2 regions of the Chromohalobacter sp. genome follow, and region 2 is predicted to be linked to the other one. Evidence: predicted binding sites of a transcription regulator. Region 2 holds the regulator's gene; the other holds the start of a gene.
The links. Region 2 encodes PhoB, which activates phosphate uptake and scavenging genes when phosphate is short. Its sites were predicted from a motif close to TGTCATANNNNTGTCANA; they were not measured.
Positions count from the first base shown of each region.

Region 1: ABGX75_RS07840 (DUF6482 family protein) is a predicted target of PhoB. The motif match lies at 1,462-1,479, and genes of this name have one in related genera.

Region 1 covers NZ_JBDOOX010000009.1:176,759-186,557, forward strand. The annotation lists gene ABGX75_RS07835 (bifunctional diguanylate cyclase/phosphodiesterase) at 1-1,353, shown strand, start outside; gene ABGX75_RS07840 (DUF6482 family protein) at 1,555-1,857, shown strand; gene ABGX75_RS07845 (cryptochrome/photolyase family protein) at 1,990-3,564, opposite strand; gene hemH (ferrochelatase) at 3,672-4,658, shown strand; gene ABGX75_RS07855 (Na+/H+ antiporter subunit G) at 4,728-5,126, opposite strand; gene ABGX75_RS07860 (K+/H+ antiporter subunit F) at 5,139-5,408, opposite strand; gene ABGX75_RS07865 (Na+/H+ antiporter subunit E) at 5,402-5,899, opposite strand; gene ABGX75_RS07870 (monovalent cation/H+ antiporter subunit D) at 5,896-7,410, opposite strand; gene ABGX75_RS07875 (Na+/H+ antiporter subunit C) at 7,407-7,757, opposite strand; gene ABGX75_RS07880 (monovalent cation/H+ antiporter subunit A) at 7,757-9,799, opposite strand, start outside.
Region 2 covers NZ_JBDOOX010000003.1:313,879-323,677, forward strand. The annotation lists gene ABGX75_RS02440 (TonB-dependent siderophore receptor) at 1-1,382, shown strand, start outside; gene fhuF (siderophore-iron reductase FhuF) at 1,521-2,279, shown strand; gene ABGX75_RS02450 (Hsp20/alpha crystallin family protein) at 2,473-2,934, shown strand; gene ABGX75_RS02455 (Hsp20/alpha crystallin family protein) at 2,972-3,370, shown strand; gene phoR (phosphate regulon sensor histidine kinase PhoR) at 3,555-4,874, opposite strand; gene phoB (phosphate regulon transcriptional regulator PhoB) at 4,878-5,567, opposite strand; gene ubiA (4-hydroxybenzoate octaprenyltransferase) at 5,669-6,565, opposite strand; gene ABGX75_RS02475 (chorismate lyase) at 6,629-7,180, opposite strand; gene ABGX75_RS02480 (FAD-dependent oxidoreductase) at 7,319-8,479, shown strand; gene ABGX75_RS02485 (HU family DNA-binding protein) at 8,628-8,900, shown strand; gene ABGX75_RS02490 (hypothetical protein) at 8,989-9,348, shown strand; gene yccS (YccS family putative transporter) at 9,497-9,799, shown strand, end outside.

The DNA of each region.
Region 1 (9,799 bases), on a different contig from region 2:
CTCATGGCGGAAGCCGTGCGTCACTATCAATCGATGGGCTTCACGATCGCGCTGGACGATCTGGGCGAGGGGTATGCCAGCCTGCGTCTGTGGTCACAGATTCGCCCCGACTTCGTCAAGCTCGATCGACATTTCGTCAGCGAGCTGGATCGCGATCGCGTCAAACGCCGGTTCGTGAGGGCGTTTCTGGACGTTGCCCATGGCATGGGGTCGCGTGTCATCGCCGAAGGCGTGGAGCGGGAAGAAGAGCTCGATTGCCTGCATGCACTGGGGGCGGATTACTATCAAGGCTGGTTGTTCGCGCGGCCGTCGCCGACACCGAAAGCCACGCGTCTTGAGTTGAACGAGCGCCTTGCCCAGCTGGCCGCACGGCAAGAAAGCCCGCTGCAGGAGTGTGTGGCGCGACATGTCTGCAAGTGGCAGCCTGCGCTCGCCATGACGGTGACCGTCGCCGAAGCGAGCGAACGCTTCAGTGCCGCGCCGGACGTGGCAGCGATGGCCGTGGTGGACGACCAGGAAATGCCCATCGGCGTCTTGACGCGTGAAGCGGTGATGGCGCTGGTGGGCAAGCGCTTCGGCTTCGACCTGCACGGTCGCGACCCCGTGACCAGCGCGATGCACGTGGCGCCGCTGTGCGTCGAGGTCACGGAGCCCCTCGACCAGGTATCGCGCAAGGTGACGGGACGCGACAGCGACCAGCGCGCCGAGCCTTTCGTCGTCACCCAGCGCGGCCGCTACGTGGGCATGGGACAGATCGTGGCATTGCTGCAGCAGATCACCGAGCAGAAGGTGGCGATCGCGCGTCAGGCCAATCCCTTGACGCAATTGCCGGGCAATGCGCCCGTGCGTGCGGCGCTGGATGCCTTCGTTCGTTCGCGGAAATCCTTCGTGGCCTGCTATCTCGACCTCGATCACTTCAAGCCGTTCAACGACCGCTTCGGGTATGCCCTGGGCGACCAGGTGTTGCTGGATGTCGCCGGCACGCTGGGCGAGGCCAAGGGGGCGCATGATTTCCTGGGGCATCTGGGCGGCGATGACTTCGTGCTGTTATTGGCGCCTCGAGAACGGCTGCAGCGTTTCCTGGCGGCGATTCAAGCGGAGTTTTCGGCGCGTGTCGCCTCGCGGGTGCCGGCTGCCGTGGTCGAGGAGGGCGGTTTCACCGCACAGGACCGCTTCGGGCAACAACGCTTCTTTCCGCTGCCGCGGCTCACGGTGGCGGCCTTGAACGTGCCGGGCGGGCTGGCCCCCCAGAGTTTCGGCGATTGCTGGGGACCGCTCAAGCAAAGTGCCAAGCGTACCGAGAATGGCCGCCTGGTCGTGCGCATGCGGGGAGAAACCTTCGCCGCGTCGTGATGTCGGAGAGGAAGCATCCCGCATCGTCGTCAAGGTTCGTGTCATCAGTGGTGCGTCCGGCAAGACGCGCCGCGCGTTCCGTTCCATACTCATGGATACATCGCGCATCGACACATTCTTGTCATCGAGAACCGTCACGCTGAGCGTGCATCGTGGATGCACGATGGACAAGCATCATCATTACCTGCCACAGGAGGCAACATGGATATCAAGGAACTCAAGCACTTCGTGCAAGAGAAGGACAATTTCGAAATTCGCGTCATCAGCCACGCGGGGAGCCGCTTGTACCGGGTCGACGTGGAAGACGTCGAAGGTCAGCACCATCCGCTGACACGTGGCGGCAAGCCGATGCTGTTTCGTGCCCTGGACGACGTCTATGCCGAGCTCAAGCGCGCCGGCGTTCACCGCGCCTATCTCGTGCAGTGGGTCGCCCATGACGAGGCCATCGGCCGCGAACCGAATTACCAGTCGCCATTGACCTCACGCATGCCGCTGGTGTTTTGACCCCATAGGCGACTGCACTCCACGCTGCCGTTGCGACGGCCTCATTCACCCCACGTTGCGTTTCCCTTATCCGCCCGGCGACATGCCGGGGCCTGGGTGCCGAGGCACCGGGCATTTTCCTCCCCTCGAAGTTCACTCGCCGTAGTCGCTTGCATGCTGGCCTTGCCCGTAAGGTGGCGTCCATGTCAGCGAGTCGAGAAACGTGTCCGCCTGTTGGCGTAACGCCTGGCGCTTGTGCGCCGACATCTTGTCGAGCGTGCCGTATATGACCCGCATGCGGGGATTGTCGGCGAGCTGGTCGGCATGATGCTCCAGGAAGCGCCAGTACAAGGCGTTGAAGGGGCAGGCGTTCTCGCCCACGCTCTGGCGCGGGTCGTAGCGACATTGGGCGCAGTGATCCGACATGCGGTCGATATACTTGCCCGAGGCGCAATAGGGCTTGGAGCCCAGGTAGCCGCCGTCGGCGTGCAGCACCATGCCCAGCGTATTGGGCAGCTCGACCCATTCGCAGGCGTCGGCGTAGACCGCGAGGTACCAATCGCACAAGGCCGCGGGGCGAACGTCGCAGAGCAGCGCGAAGTTGCCCGTGACCATCAGGCGCTGGATGTGATGCGCATAGGCATTGTCGTGGGTCATTTCGATGGCGCGCTGCAGGCAGCGCAGGTCGGTATCGCCGTCCCAGTAGCACCGGGGAAGCCCGCGGGTGGCGCCGAGCTGGTTCTCGCGCTTGTAGGCGGGCATACGGTGCCAATAGATGCCGCGAACGTATTCCCGCCACCCCAGTATCTGGCGAATGAAGCCCTCCACGGCGTTGAGTGGCGCCTCGCCACCTTGCCAGGCGTCCTGTGCCGCCTCGCATACCTCGCCGGGGGACAGCAGGCCGATATTGAGTGCAGCGGAGAGCCTGGAGTGAAAGAGATAGGGCGCCGTATCGCTGATGGCATCCTGGTAGGTGCCGAACGCCGGCAAGGCCCGGGCGACGAAGTGGCGCAGATCGGCAAGGGCCTGGCGTCGGGTGACGGGCCAGTTGAAGCCCTCCAGGCGTCCGACGTGATCGGCGAAGCGTTTCTCGACGAGTGCCAGCACCTCCCGGGTGACGGCATCCTGGCGATGGCGAGGCGGCGAGGGTGGGGATGGCGCGTCATCGATGGGAGCACGATTGTCGCGGTCGAAATTCCACTGCCCGCCGACCGGTGCGTTGCCGTCCATGAGCAGCCCGGTGCGTCGACGCAGCATGCGATAGAAGTCCTCCATGCGTGGCCGTTTGCGGCCTTCCATCCAGGCATCGAAATCGCGGTGGGAGCAGAAGAACCGGGTGTCTTCGACGATGCGCCAGCGTGGCGTTCGATCCTGCGTCTGCCGCGCCTCCATGGCCTTCAGCAGACGCCACTCTCCCGGCCGGGTCACGTGAATCTCGTCGCAGCCGTGCCGTTTTGCCAGACGTTCCGCCTCTGCGATCAGCGAGTGCCGGTTGTCGGGATCGTCGAGGGTCGAATAATGCACGCGATACCCCCGCTGACGCAGCTCGGCGGCGAAATGTCGCATCGCGGCGAGCATCATGGCGATCTTCTGCGGGTGATGGGGGACGTAGCGTCCTTCTTCGTCGACCTCGCAGAGAGCGACCATCGCCCCTGGCGGCGCATCCTGCAATGTGGGCAGCGTCAGGCTGAGCTGGTCACCGAGCACGAGTCGCAATGACTTGGACATGAGTTATCCAGATGTTGTACAAATCGTCTTCATAGTATAACGCGATAAGCATAATATGCCCGTCGCTTGTTACACTGCCTGACACGGTCTTTTATAGGAGAGGTTTCATGGGGTCAGCACCCTTTGGTGTCATGCTCGTCAATCTTGGCACGCCCGAGGCCCCCACCACGTCGGCGGTACGTCGCTATCTGGCAGAGTTCCTGGGTGACCCGCGCGTCATCGACCTGCCGCGCGTCAAATGGTTGCCGATCCTGCACGGGATCATCCTGCGCATACGGCCGCCGCGAGTGGCCAAGGCCTATGCTTCCGTGTGGCAGGACGAAGGCTCGCCGCTGCTCGCCATCGGGCGTCGCCAGCAACGCGCTCTCAAGGCACGCCTGGCGGCGCGGCTGGGGACCGACATTCCCGTCGAGCTGGCGATGACCTACGGCAAGCCGAGCATGGAGGAGGCCGGCCTGGCGCTGCGCGATGCCGGTGTCGAGCGCATCCTGGTGTTGCCTCTGTACCCGCAGTACTCCGCCACGACGACCGGTGCCGTCTTCGACCGTCTGGCGCGTGCCTTGTCGCCCTGCCCGCATCTGCCGGAGCTGCGTTTCGTGCGGGATTACCACGATCATCCGGCCTACATCGAGGCACTGGCGGAAAGCATTCGCGAGCACTGGGCGACGCATGGCCGGCAACCGCGCCTGTTGTTCTCGTATCACGGCATTCCCAAGCGCTATGCCGAGGCGGGCGATCCTTATCCGCGTCACTGCGAGACCACCAGCCGGCTGGTCGCCGAGGCGTTGGGGCTCGAGCCCGAGGCGTGGCAGCAGACCTATCAATCGCGCTTCGGGCGCGAGGAATGGCTCAAGCCGTATACCGACGACACGCTGAAAGCCTGGGGCGCCGAGGGGCTCGAAGGCGTCGATGTGATCAGCCCGGCCTTCGCCGCCGACTGCCTGGAAACGCTGGAGGAACTGGAGGTGGAGAATCGCGGCTACTTCACCGAGGCGGGCGGCGGTGACTACCGCTACATCCCTGCGCTCAACGACCGTGCCGCGCATATCGACATGCTGGCTTCACTCGTCGAGCAGCACACTCAAGGCTGGTAGGTCATCGGAGCTGGCCGGCAACGCGCCCGGGCGGGTCTACCGCTCGGGCGCGTTCACGTGAGGGGTGGGTCAGGGAAGCTTCGAATCGCCCTGCGGGGCTTCCTCGATGCTGTGCTCCTCGTCTTCCTGCAGTTCCTGGGGATTGCCGCGCGTACGAGGATCGCGAGCGAGCTTCTGGTGCAAGGCGCTCTTGCTCAGCATGTGCGCCGAAACCGGTGCGGTGATGAACAGGAAAATGGTGATCAGCAGCTCCTGCAGGCTCGGCCCGGCATCCAGCAGACTGAAGTAGGCGATGGATGCCAGCAGTATGCAACCGACCCCCAGCGTGGAAATCTTCGACGGACCGTGCAGACGCATGTAGAAATCCTTCATGCGCGTCAGGCCCAGCGATCCGATCAGCGCGAAGATGCTTCCGGCGATCAGGAAGAAGGCGATGACGCCTTCCATCACGGTATATAAAGCGATCATGCGTTGCCTCCGCTATTCAATGATATCGCCGCGCAGCAAGTACTTGCAGACCGCCACGGTACTCACGAAGCCGAGCATCGCGATGAGCAGCGCTGCCTCGAAGTAGGTCCGGTGGCCCAGCCAGATCCCGAAAAGCACGATCAGGGCGATGGAGTTCACGTACATGGTGTCCAGCGCCAGTATGCGGTCGGGCAGGCTAGGGCCGATCGCGACCCGGTAGAGGTTGAGCAGGATCGCGATCGCAAACAGCACCGCGCTGACCTTCAGAGCGAAATCTAGCATTCGAAGATCTCCTTGAGCGGACGTTCGTAACGCTCATGGATATGACGAATCATGTCGTCGATATCGTCCACGTCCAGGGCGTGAATCAACAGCGTCTTGCCATCCATGCGCAGATGGGCCGACACCGTGCCGGGCGTCAGCGTGATGGTGCTGGCCAGCATGGTGATCGTGAAGTTTTCCTGGAGCTCCAGCGGGTACTCCACGAATGCCGGACGCGCCCGCCCGCGGGGATCGAGAATGACCTTGGAGGCTTCCAGGTTGGCAATGATGATGTCGAGCAGGACGCGAAAGAAGTAGCGCACCAGGAGAAAGGGCTTCTTGACCCGGGGCTGCGCTTCCCAGAAAGGCTCGGTGATCACCGGAATGACGATCGCCAGCACCCCGCCGAGCAGCCAGTGTCCCAGGGCGACGCTGTTCATCAGCAGCAGCCAGACGACCAGCAGCAAGACGGACAACAGTGGCATGGGGAGCCACTTGCGAGGACGAATCATGCGTCACCTCCCGTCGCCCCGCGGGCGATGATGGCCTGCACGTAGGCGTCGCGATCGAGCAGCTGCGCCGCGGTGGCCTGGGTGAATTGAGTGATCGGACCGGCGAACGCCACCATGAGCGGCGCACAGAGGATCAGCATCAAAACGCCGGCGCCGCGCAGCCTGCCAAGCGAGCTGCCGGTGCGCTCGCCCGAGGCACGCCAGAAGATGGTCGAGCCGGTACGCGAGAGTGCGATCAACGACGCGAGGCTGCTGATCAGCAGAATCGGCCACAGCCAGACCTGTTGGGCCGGGGTGGCGGCCTGCAGCAACAGGGCCTTGCCGAAGGCGCCCGACAGCGGCGGCAGCCCGGCCATGGCGATGGCACCGGCAAAGAAGAGCAGGCCCAGGATGGCCGGCTGCCCCAGCGTGCGCGACTGCACGATGCGTGCCCCTGCCTTGCCGCGTTGCTGAGCGATGGCATCCACCAGCAGGAACATGCCGCCGCTGACCAGCGTGGTGTGAATCAGGTAATACAGCAGCGCGCCGAGGGCCGCTTCGCTTTCCATGCCGACGCCGGCCAGCAGCGTGCCCACGGAAATCAGGATCAAGTAGGCGACCTGGGTGCGCATGTCGCGTGCCGAGAGTACGCCGACGGCACCCAGCGCCAGGGTCGCGAGTGCCAGCCACCACACCCAGGGGGTTGCGAGGTTGGCCAGAAGACCGGCTTGTTCGCCGAAGATCAGCGTATAGACGCGAATGATCGCGTAGACACCGACCTTGGTCATGATGGCGAACAGCGCCGCGACCGGCGCGGGTGCGGCGGCATAGGCCCGTGGCAGCCAGAAATACAGCGGCAGCATGGCGGCCTTGAGCCCGAACACGATCAGCAGCAGCAGGGCGCCTGCCTTGACCAGCCCCACGTCGCCGGCATCCAGGGTCGGAATGACCGCCGCCATGTCGGCCATGTTGAGGGTTCCCGTGGTGCCGTAGAGCACACCGAGCGCGATCAAGAACAGCATCGACCCGAGCAGGTTGAGCGCCACGTAGTGGAAGCCGGCGTGGGTGCGTGCCTTGCCGCCACCATGCATCAACAGGGCGTACGAGGCGATCAGCAGCACCTCGAAGAACACGAACAGGTTGAAGGCGTCGCCGGTCAGGAAAGCGCCATTGATCCCCATCAGCTGCAACTGGAACAGCCCATGGAAGTTGGAGCCCTGCTCGTCATCGCCGGCGCAGGCATAGAGCAGGCTGCCGAGCGCGAGGATGGCGGTGAGCATCACCATCAAGGCGGACAGTCGGTCGAGCACCAGGATGATGCCGAAAGGGGGTTGCCAGTCGCCCAGGGCGTAGTAGCGGATCACGCCATCGCTGCTTTCGGCGACCAGCAGAATGCCCACCACCACCAGCGCCGCCGTGGCGATCACGTTGGTGGTGCGACGCAGTGTCAGCGCGCCGCCGCGATGGATCAACAGCGTGACCCCGGCCAACAGGGGCAACAGAACCGGCAGGATGATCAAGTGCTGCATCAGGACTTGTCCTCCCGCGGCTCGTCGATACGGTTGCCGTTGACGTGGTCGCTGCCCACGTCGCCGCGCACGCGCATGGCGAGTATCACCGAGAACGCGGTCATCGCGAAGCCGATGACGATCGCGGTCAGCACCAGAGCCTGCGGCAGCGGATCGGTATAGCCGCCGCCGCTATCATTGATCACGGCGGCGCCGTCCGTGGTCAACCCGCCGGTGGAAAACAGGAAAAGGTTGACGGCATAGGACAGCAACGTCAGGCCGACGACGACGGGAAAGGTACGTCCGCGTAGCGACAGGTACAGCCCGCTGGCGGCCAGGATGCCCGTGGTGGTCGCGAATAGCGCTTCCATCACGCTTTCTCCTTCTGCTTGGAGGGACGGTGCGGCGTGGTCACCTTGCCCAGGTTGGCAAGGATCATCAGCGTGGCACCGACCACGGTAAGGTAGACACCGAGATCGAACAGCATGGCCGTGGCCAGCTCCACGTCCCCGATCAGCGGGATATGGAAATGGCCGAAGGCCGAAGTCAAGAACGGATAGCCGAAGACCCAACTGCCCAGCCCCGTCAGCGCAGCGATGGCCACGCCGGAGACGGCTATCGGCTGATACTGGAACGACAGCCGCTGCTGGGCCCATTCGACGCCGTGCGCGATGTACATCAGGATCAGCGCCACGGCCGTGACCAGGCCGGCGATGAAACCGCCGCCCGGCGCATTGTGACCGCGCAGGAAGATGAACACCGAGACCAGCAGCGCCATCGGCAGCAGGGTCTGGGAGACCGATGCCAGGATCATCGGGTAACGATCCGGCGACCACGGCCGCCCTTCGCTATCGCTGGAGGGCATGAACAGACGCAGGCGATTGAGCAGCTTGTAGATTCCGATGCCGGCGATGCACAGCACGGTGATCTCGCCCAGGGTATCGAAGCCACGGAAGTCGACCAGGATCACGTTGACCACGTTGTGGCCACCGCCGCCGGGCACGCTGTTGTCGAGGAAAAAGTCGGAAATCGAGGTCAGCGGCCGGGTCAGCAGAGCATAGTTGAGGCTGGCCACCACACCGCCGAAGCCTGCCGCGAACAACACATCGCGCACGATGCGTGAGGCGCTCGACTCCTTGGGCGTCTTTTGCGGCAGGAAGAACAGCGCCAGCATCAGCAGGATCACGGTGACCACCTCGACCGCGAGCTGGGTAAGCGCCAGGTCGGGTGCCGAGAAGCGGGCGAACGCCAGTGACGCCATCAGGCCGACCACCGAGAGCATGATCAGCGAGATCAGGCGGCGGCGATGCAGGAAGGCGGTCCCCAGACCGGCGAAGCAGGTGATGATGGCACCCACGGTGACCATGGGGTCGGCCGGTTGCATGGCGACATCGCCCTGCAGGGTATCGATACTCATCAGCCCCATGCCAGCGACGCCCAGGGCACTGATCACGACCCACAGCATGTAGCGTTGCAGGGAACCGTTCTCGAGGGTGTCGATGCACCATTGCGTGAACCGCACCAGGCGCTGCACGGCACCTTCGAAGATCGTCAGCGAGTGCCGCGAGGGGAACTGGCGATGGAAGGTGAACAGGTGCTGACGCAGCAGATAGACCGCGATGCCGCCGGCCAGGGCGATGGCACTCATCAGCAGCGGCAGGTTGAAACCGTGCCAGATGCTCAGGTGCAGCTCGGGAGCGGCGCCGACAAGGGCGGCATCGGCGGCGGCGGTCAGCAGGTCAGTGGTGGTCAGCGCCGGCAGGATGCCCACCACCACGCAGATGATCGCCAGGATCAGAATCGGCAGGCGCATGGGGAAGGGCGCCTCGTGAGGCGTCTTCTCGAGCTCGCGCGGCTTGCCGTCGAAGAAGGTATTGCGAACGTAACGCAGCGAATAGGACGCCGCCAGGATGCTGCCCACCGTGGCCAGGGTCGGAATCAACCAGGCCAGCCCGCCGAGCAAGGATGTCCCGAGGGTTTCGGCGAGCATCATCTCCTTGGAGAGGAAGCCATTGAACAGCGGCACGCCGGCCATCGACGCTGCCGTGATCGCCGCCAGTGCGGTGGTCATCGGCATGTAGCGCCACAGGCCCTTGAGCTTGCGAATATCACGCGTGCCGCACTCATGGTCGACGATGCCCGCGGTCATGAACAGCGCCGCCTTGAAGGTGGCGTGGTTGAGAATATGAAAAAGCCCCGCGACGACCGCCATTCGGCTATCGAGGCCGAACAGCATGGTGATCAACCCCAGGTGACTGACGGTCGAATAGGCGAGAATGGCCTTGAGGTCGAGCTTGATGAGCGCGAAATAGGCACCGTAGAGCATCGTCACCAGGCCGGTCAGGCTGACCAGATACAGCCATTCCTGTGAACCGGCGAGTGCCGGGTGCAAGCGCGCCAGCAGAAAGACGCC
Region 2 (9,799 bases):
CTTACGAGGGGGCGGTGGAAAGCCACAATGGACGGAAGATCAGCAACAACTTCTTCGATGGCGAGGACGATTACGACAAGTTCGAGCGTACCCAGCGCATGTTCGGCTACAGCCTCGAGCATCGCTTCAACGATGCCTGGACAGCGCGTCAGAAGGTCCGTTATCTGAATGCTGATGTCGATCTGGATCAGGTCACCCAAGGTGCTGAATACCTTTACGATAGTGCGGGCAACCTGATAGGGCAAAACGTCTGGGTCGATGGGGATAGCAACGAGCTCAAGCGTTACTATTACGGTGCCCAAGAGTCGCTGGAAGCCTGGACCATCGATAACCAAGTAGAAGCCAATCTCGACGGTGGCTTCATCGACCATACGCTGCTGGTCGGTGTGGATTATCAGACACGCCAGAACGATATTGTCTACACATCTGGCGTTTTCCCGAATATCAATCCCTTCGATCCGCAGTACGGCGCCGATCCTGTGGGAGCGATCGCCACAGCCAGCGACGAACGTCATGAACTGACACAGACGGGGGTTTATCTACAGGATCAGATGGCGTTCGACCGCTGGCGCCTGACGCTCGGAGGCCGTTACGACTGGGTTAATATCGAGAACACCGACTACCTGAAAGATAGCGAAGACAAACTGGACGATACTCAGTTCAGTGGTCGAGCCGGTGTGCTCTATATGTTCGATAATGGTGTCGCGCCCTACATGAGCTACAACACGGCCTTCACGCCGACCAGTTTCGTCGATGCCGAGGGTGACGTGCTCGAACCGATGGAAGGCGAGCAATGGGAGACGGGCCTCAAGTATCAGCCCCCGGGAACCGAGGATCGCTACAGCCTCTCGCTGTTCCGCATCACCCAGGAAAACGTCGCCACCAAGGAGCAGCCCACCGACCCCTACCGCTCCATCGGCGAAATCGAGTCTCAGGGCCTGGAGCTGGAAGCCCGCAAGCAGTTGACCGAGGGATTGCGCTTGCAGGCCGCCTACAGCTATACCGATATCCGCTATACCAAGAGCGAAGATCCGGACGAAGAAGGCAGTCACGCCATTTATGCCCCACGCCATCAAGCCAGCCTGTGGAGCCATTATGCCTTCCAGAGCGAGGCGCTTGCGGGGCTGGATGCCGGGCTGGGGGTGCGCTATTACGCCGATATCCAAGCGGATCGCGCCAACACCGAGCAAGTGCCCGATTACACGCTGGTCGATGCCATGCTGGGGTATGACCTGGGGCAGATGGGCATGTCGGGCATGCAGGTGCAACTCAATGTGGGCAACTTGCTCGACAAGGAATACGTGGCCTCGTGCAACTCGCTTCAATACTGCTACTTCGGTGCGGAGCGTAATGTGCGCGCGAGCCTGACCTACGACTTCTAGGTCCTGCAAGCCATGGCTCGACGGCGTCGCCGGCAAGATCTTGGCGCGATTGAGTCGCGAGTGGTTTTCATTTACGCTGCCTGGCGTGGGCCATGACCCACGCCACCCATTTCGGCCTCGCCACAGGAAACGTCTTCGATGTCGGTGTCGCTCACCCGGTTGTATGCCGGCCCCCTGAAGGGGATGGATCGCAAGCTGATGACCTGGGACCAGGCACCCGAGACGGCCTGGCGAGCGCAGGATCTGTTTTCCCGTCGCGGCATGGCGCACGTGATCCAGCACTATGGCGCCGAACATCAGCATGGCGACTGCCGCGCCGTCATGTCGCTCTGGTCGAAGTACTTCCTGGCGCTGACGACGTACACGGGCGTGGCGCACAATCTGCTGGCGGATCGCCAGCTGCCGCTCGCGCTGCCGCGTCTCGGGGTCGTACTCGGCGAGGACATGCTCATCGATGCGCTGGTGGTCGAGGAGACGTCCTCGCCTCTGGTCGACACCCGAGCAGAAGCGCGCTTTTTGCCCCTGATACGCGACACCTGGGGGCCCGCCATCACGTGCATGGCGCACCACAGCGGCATCGCGCCACGTGCGCTCTGGAGCAATCTGGGACAATACGTCGACTATCTCGTGCGCCAGTTGCACGCCTTGCCGGAAGCCCGGTCGGGCGCGGCGCTCGGCGAACGCTGGATGACCCTGCGCGAGCTGGCCGACGGTCAGCGCAATCCCTTGTTCCAGCCCGTTCGTCATCGCGAGAACGCCGAGGGCGACATCGAGCCCATCCGGCGCGTCTGTTGCATTCGCTACCTTCTGCCTGGCCTGGGCTATTGCGGCAACTGTCCGCTGGCGTGTCGCGAGAAGACCGAGGCGCAACCGCCACGCCGCGTGGCCAACGGCTGACTCCCCCGCCTGCTTGCCCGTTTCCCCTGCGTGGTAACGTCGACTTGTCCACACGGACATCGGCACTCGGAAAATGCATGCTCGACCCCCTTGAAAACCCCTCGACCGCTCCTATTTTCGCCTATGAGAGAGGTGCTGCATCTTCGCGTGGCGGTCTCTCTCGAGAGTCTGTCTAATGTAGGAGGTGTTCGCCATGTTCGACGATATCAAGCGTTTCGAGACGGGGGCGCCCCAGCAATTGGACTGGTTCCGTCAACTGCTGGATGGCTTCTTGAATGACGGCGACGCGATGGATATTCGCGCGGTGCCACGCGGGAGTTTCCCGATGATCAACGTGGCGCGAAGCGACGATGCCGTGCGGGTCTACGTATTTGCCGCAGGGCTGTCGCCGTCGGATCTGACCATCGATGTCCAGGATAACGTCCTCACCCTGCGTGGCCGGCGCGATACGCTGCCGGACAGTGACGAGGATGGAAACGCGCGTCCGGTATTCCGGCGCGAGCGGGCCAGTGGCGAGTTCGTGCGTGCGATCGCATTGCCGGATGGACTGGACGCCGAGCGTGCCGAGGCGCGCCATGCCCATGGCGTGTTCGAGATCGTGTTGCCCAAGCGAGAGGAACTCAAGCCGCGGCGTATCGAAGTCAAGGCGGCTTGAAGAACGTCGATCACCTTGAACCAAGGAGGCATGCACCATGAGTAACATCGTTCGTTCATCCAGCCACTCTCCGCTTCAACAACGTGACCAGGAAAAGCGTTCACAGGACGCTCTGCTACCGGCGGTGGATATCTTCGAGGAGTCCGACGTCCTCAAGCTGGTGGCGGATATGCCCGGTGTGACGCACGAGTCGCTGAAAGTGGAAATCGACAACAACGTGCTGAGCCTGGAAGGCGACATAGCCTTGAACATGCCGGAAGGACTGAGTGCGTTGCATGCCGAGGTCCGCGGACAACGGTTCGCGCGGCGTTTCAATCTCAGCCACGAGATAGATGGCGATGCCATTACGGCCACTATCGTCAATGGTGTCTTGACGCTGACGCTGCCCAAGAAGGATAGCCATCGCACTCGGCGTATCGAAGTTCAGGCGGCATGAGTAGCAGCGCCAGTACGATGGATGGTGCCAGATGTGACCGATCGTCCATCCTGGCCCGGTCGACGTGACGAGTGCCCACATGCGCGTGGGCACTCTTTTTTCTCCCGCCGCTTTTTTCTCCATCCGACCGTGACGGAGGGAGCCGAGCGCCTTTCCAGAAGCGGGCGATGCCGCACCTAAAAGACTAGTCGCCGCCCACGGCACGGCGTTCGGCAGGGGCGGCATTCAGCCGTGCGGCGGGAAACACGCATCGAAAGAGCGCACCCTGGCCGGGGTGGCTGTCGATATCGAGGTGCGCGTCGTGGCGCAGCAGGACGTGCTTGACGATGGCCAGGCCCAGGCCGGTGCCGCCGTTGGCGGCGCTGCGCCCCTTGTCGACGCGGTAGAAACGCTCGGTGAGGCGTGGCAGGTGTACCGGGTCGATCCCTTCGCCGTCGTCCTCGACCTCGACCGCGGCACCCTCCTTCCAGGCTTTCCAGCGCAACGTGACGGTGCTGCCCGACGGCGTGTATCGCACGGCGTTGAAGACCAGGTTGGAAACGGCGCTGCGTATCTCGCCATCGGCGCCCAGCAGATGGCGGTCGTCGTCGATTTCCAGGCGCACGTCATGACTGCCGTTGCAGAGTGCGGCGGCATCGTCGCGAATGTTCGCCAGCAGCGCGGCCATGTCCAGCGGTACCGGATCGTCACGGGTCTGGTCGGTTTCCAGCTTCGACAGCAACAGCAGATCCTCGACCAGTCGCTGCATGCGTTGCGACTGCTCCTGCATCTGTCCGAGACCCCGTTGCCAGCGGGGCGGTAATTGATCGGCGTTGTCGAGGTAGGTTTCCAGATAGCCGGTGAGCACGGTGAGCGGCGTGCGCAGTTCGTGGGAAACGTTGGCGACGAAGTCGCGCCGCATTTCTTCCAGGCGATGCAGTCGCGAGATGTCGCGGGCCATGACCAGGCGCTCGTTGTCGCCGAACAACGTGATTTGATACTGCAGCGTCACGTCATCGCGCAAGGGCGATGCCAGGGTGAGCGGTTCGCGGTAATCGCGGGCGTTGAAGTAGGCCACGAAGCGCGGGTCCCGCAGGAAGTTGGTGATGTGCTGGCCGCGGTCGTGGGGCGATTGAAAGCCGAGCATCTGCGTGGCGGCGGTGTTCCACCACTCCAGATCGCCATGGCCGTCGAGCATGACCACGGCATCGCGCATCGCCTCGCAGGAGTCCTGCACGCGCCGGATGATGTCGCGCAGGCGTGCCTGGGATTGGCGCTGCGTCTTCTGATACTTGTAGAGGCGGTCGAACAGATCGCCCCAGACGCCGGCCCCGACGGGGGGTGTCTCGTGGGGGTGCTGGGTCAGCCAGACGTACAGGGCACGCAAATGGCGCAGATGCAGATACACGTAGAGGCCCAGGCCGGCGGCCAGCCCCCAGCCGGGCTCGCCGAGCAGCCAGCCCAGAGCACCGAGTCCGACGACCAGGTACGCCAGTCGCCACAGTTCGTTGGTCCAATAGTGCACGCGCTAGTCCTTGGCGGAGAAGCGATAACCGGTGCCGCGTACCGTCTGGATGAGATGCTGATGGGCCTCGCCGAGCGCCTTGCGCAGGCGGCGGATGTGCACGTCGACGGTGCGCTCCTCGACGTAGACATTGCCACCCCAGACCTGATCGAGCAACTGGCTACGCGTGTAGGCCCGCTCCTGATGGGTCATGAAGAACTGCAAGAGCCGATACTCGGTGGGGCCTACATCCAGTGCCTGGCCGTTGGCGCTGACCCGATGGCTGACCGGATCGAGGAGCAGGCCCTCGATCTCCACCGGGTCCTCCACGCCCTTGGGAGTCGTGCGGCGCAGCACGGCCTTGAGGCGTGCCACCAACTCCCGCGGCGAGAAGGGCTTGGTGATGTAGTCGTCGGCGCCGGCTTCCAGCCCCTGGATCTTGTTGTCTTCCTCGCTCTTGGCGGTGAGCAGGATGATCGGCAATTCGGCAGTGGCGGTATCGCGCTTGAGACGCCGCGCCAGTTCGATGCCGCTGGTGCCGGGCATCATCCAGTCGAGCAGCAACAGGTCGGGTTGGTCGTCGACCACCATGGCATGTGCCGCCTGAGCGTTGTCGGCTTCCAGCACACGGTAGTCGGCCATTTCCAGCGCCACCGCGATCATTTCGCGGATGGACGCTTCGTCATCGACGATGAGCACGGTCTTGGCGGTCATGGGCGTAGGCCTCTTGCGGATCGCGATGGCGCGAATCACTCATGAATGACATCAGCATGACGATTACAACGCGCTAATGTGACAACTTCGTGACACGCGATCTACAGCATAGGCCATAGCGACAAGGCGATGCCCGCGAAGACCACCAGACCGGCCCAATGATTGTTGAGAAAGGCCCGGAAGCAATGGTCGCGTTCGCGATGGCGGATCAGGCGGTGCTGGAAGACGAAGATCGCCCCCATCGCAGCCAGCCCCAGCCAGAAGAAGCCTCCCAGCGCCAGGCGCAGGCCGACCCAGGCCAGCAGCAGCAGGGTCAGCGCCTGCAGCAGTCCGATCATCAGGCGGTCGGCGCGCCCGAACAGCACCGCCGTGGACTTGATGCCGACCTTCAGGTCGTCATCGCGGTCGACCATGGCATATTCGGTATCGTAGGCCACCGTCCAGGCCACGTTGGCGGCGAGCAGTAGCCAGGCTTCCAGCGGTACCTGGCGTTGAATGGCCATGAACGCCATGGGGATCCCCCACGAGAAGGCAGCCCCCAGCACTACCTGGGGGAAGTGCGTATAGCGTTTCATGAACGGGTAGGTGGCCGCCAGGGCCAGTGCCGCGAAGGACAGCAGCACGGTTGGCAGATTGGTCAGGCAGACCAGGCCGAAGGCAATGATCACCAGGCCCGCGAAGAGCACCTTGGCTTCTTTCTCGGTGATGCGTCCGGTAGCCAGTGGCCGGTCGCGGGTACGCTTGACGTGCCCATCGAAATGGCGATCGGCGTAGTCGTTGACCACGCAACCGGCGGCGCGCATCACGTACACGCCGATGACGAAGATCAGCAGCGTACCGCGTTCGGGGATACCCTCGGCCGCCAGCCACAGCGCCCACAACGTCGGCCACATCAGCAGCCAGGTGCCGATGGGGCGGTCGAGTCGTGTCAAGCGCAGAAAGTCCGGCACGCGGGCCAGGCCGCTGGGGTGCGCGGCATCGGATGAGTCGGCGGACATCGGGCTCTCCTATGACAACGTGGCTGTGAAAAGCAACGTGGCTGTGTAACGTGAGCGGCCAGCTTAGCGCGATGGCAGCGAGAGGTCAGCGGCCATCGCGGCGAGAAAGAATTCCTGGACGAGAATCCTGGTTCTGCCCACGCGCAGGAGCGAGCGCCGCCCCCAGGGGCCGGCGTCTCCTCGCCAGGCGTCCAGCCCCGTCATGGCCGGCGCACGGATCGCTTCGATGGGGCCGCGCTCGAGGTTAGGTTGCCGAAATAGCCAACTGCCCAGCGAACGCTCTCCCAGCGTGCATAGCCGTGCGCCGGACAGTCCCTCCAGCGGTGCCACGGAACGGGCCGCAACCCAGGAGGCATTGCCCAGCCGCAACAGGACTTCCCGGTGCCAGACGTGCGTGCGGTGCGGCAGCCCCAGTGCCTGGGCTTCGTCGAGGCGTGGCCTGGTCACGCCCTGGGTGAGCAGACGCACCGAGAATGGACGGGGGCTGGCGATGCGCAAGCGCGCGGTCAGTGAATCGCGAGAGGCCACCCAGGGCCACCAGTCGGGGCTCATTCGAGGACGCTGCGCGGCGATGGGCAGCCAGTGCGGCCAGCCTGGGAAGCGGTCAGGAGACATGAGAGCGATGGCTTAGAAAAGAAAGATGTTAGTGTAACATGCGCAGCTTACGCGCTTTTTCGGCGTTCGAGCGATAGCCCGCCACGCCGGGTGTGGATATGTCATTACCATGAGCTTGTCATCAGTGCGTGAGGCGTTATGAGCGATCCTCTGATCATCGTCGGCAGCGGCATGGCCGGTATGGGCCTGGCGCGCCAGGTGCGCGCCCGCGATGCACGGCGTGCCATCACCCTGATCACCGCCGATAGCGGTGACGAATACTCGAAACCGCTGCTGTCCACGGGCTTCGCCAAGCATTTGCCGCCTGCACGGCTGGCGATGCGTTCCCCTCTCGAGGTCGCCGAGGCGCTGTCGGCGGTGGTGCGTACGCATACCCGGGTCGAGGCCATCGATCCTCGCGAGCGCACGCTTGGCATAGGCGCGGAACGCCTCGCCTACGGCGACCTCGTGCTGGCCACCGGTGCCGCACCCAGCGTCCCCTTCACGTGGGACGCTGCCTTGCACGATCGCGTATTCACCATCAACGACCTCGACGACTATCGCGGCTTTCATGCCGCGTTGTCGCGCCTGGGACCGGGGGCGCGCGTGGCCATCGTCGGTGCCGGCCTGGTGGGGTGCGAATTCGCCAACGACTTGCTGGCCGGAGGACATCGCATTGCCCTGGTCGCGCCCGAAGCGGCACCGCTGGCGCGCCTGCTGCCGCCGGCCCTGGGCCGCGTGCTGGGCGGTGCGATGCACGACGCCGGCATCGACATGCGGCTGGGACGCACCGTTGCGAGCCTGCAGCGCGATGGCGAGGCGGTGGCACTGACGCTCGATGACGGCGATACCTTGCCCGCCGACCTCGTGCTGATCGCCACCGGGCTCATGCCGCGCACCGAGCTTGCCGATGCCGCCGGTCTCGAGACGTCGACCGCGGGCATCCAGACCGACCGTTACCTGGCGACTTCCGCGCCGCGTATCCATGCGTTGGGCGATTGCGCCTGTGTGGCGGGGCTCAATGCCATGTACGTTCAGCCGCTCCAGGCCAGCGCCAAGGCACTGGCGGCCACCTTGACCGGCACGCCGACGCCGGTGGCCTATGGTGCCTGGCCGGTGGTGGTCAAGACGCCGTTGTGCCCGGTGGTGGCCCTGCCGCCACGCCAGTCGCCGGCACGCTGGCGTATCGAAGGCGACGGCAGCGATTTCAGCGCCTTTGCCGAAGACGAAGCGGGGCGTTTATTAGGATTTGCGTTGACAGGGGGCTGCGTACGTCGGAAAGTCGAGCTGGCGCGGGCTGCCCCGCCGTTGCTACCCTAGCTGAAGTCGCCACGCCGGCGGTCGTCGGCTGGCGCCATCATGGGGATAGTGTCAGTACCGTGCCAATGGCGCGGTGCTCATTTCGACCACTGAAAAACAACAAGCGACATCATGGGTGTCGCGTTCGTTGCCAAACCAGGAGGGCTTTATGCGCAAGCCAGAACTCGCCGCGGCTATCGCCGAGCGTGCCGATCTTTCCAAAGACAAGGCCAGTCAGGTACTTAACGTCATTCTCGATGAAATCACAGGCACTGTGTCCAAGGGCCAGGATGTCTCGTTGATCGGCTTCGGTGCCTTCACCGTACGCGAGCGTGCCGCGCGTACCGGCAAGAATCCGCAGACCGGCAAGCCGTTGACCATTCCGGCGAGCAAGACCGTGGCCTTCAAGCCCGGCAAGGCGCTCAAGGACGCCGTGAAGTGAGTGAAGGCACGGAGCGTGCGTGCCATTGCATGGCCCGCGCTCCGTGCGATTTCTCCTTTCCCTTTTTCTTCCCCGTGGCAGGTAGCGCATGAAACTGCGTCTGATGCTGTGGTTGCTGGGCGTCATGCTCAAGCGTGCGCGCCGCCGCAATCCCCGTTTTCGCGACACCCTGGCGACCTTGCAGCGCTTCGACTGGGGGGTGGCCACCGAGGATCTCAGTCTCGCGCGGCATTACCGCATGCGTCCCGATGCGGTTACCGATGCGCCGGGATTGCCCATCGATCTCGACCTCGAACTGCGCTTTCGCGATGCCGCCTCCGGCGTTGCCTTCCTCAAGCGTCCCACGCCACATGCCTTCTTCGAGGGCCTGCGTAGCGGTCGCCTGCGGCTGGTCGGCGACTCGCGCGACCTGGAACGTCTGCAAGGATTGCTCAAGCACCTGCGCTAGCGACGGCTGGACGCGGCTGACGGTGGCGAGCGGTGCCCCTCGTCGAGTCGAGTTCGTTATACTAAGGTCGTAGGCGAGTTCTTCCGCCGCCAATGCTGCGTGGCGACATCGGCCACGCGACGTTCTTGCCATCGCCTTGTCGAGAGATATGCTGCCCACCTCGCTGACTCAACCGCTCAGACGCCTCTGGACCCTGGAGCCCTTCGCCTACAGCCTGCGTGTCTTCATCGCTCTGGCCGGTGCCATGGCGACGTGCTGGTACCTCGACGACATGGGCAAGCTGATCCCGCTGTTCCTGGGGATCATCGCCAGTGCTCTGGCGGAAACCGACGATACCTGGCAGGGGCGCCTGCAGGCGCTGTTGGTCACTCTGTTCTGTTTCGGCGTCGCGGCGCTGTCGGTGGAACTGACGTTTGCGCATCCGCTGGCGTTCGCGGTAGGACTCGGAGTG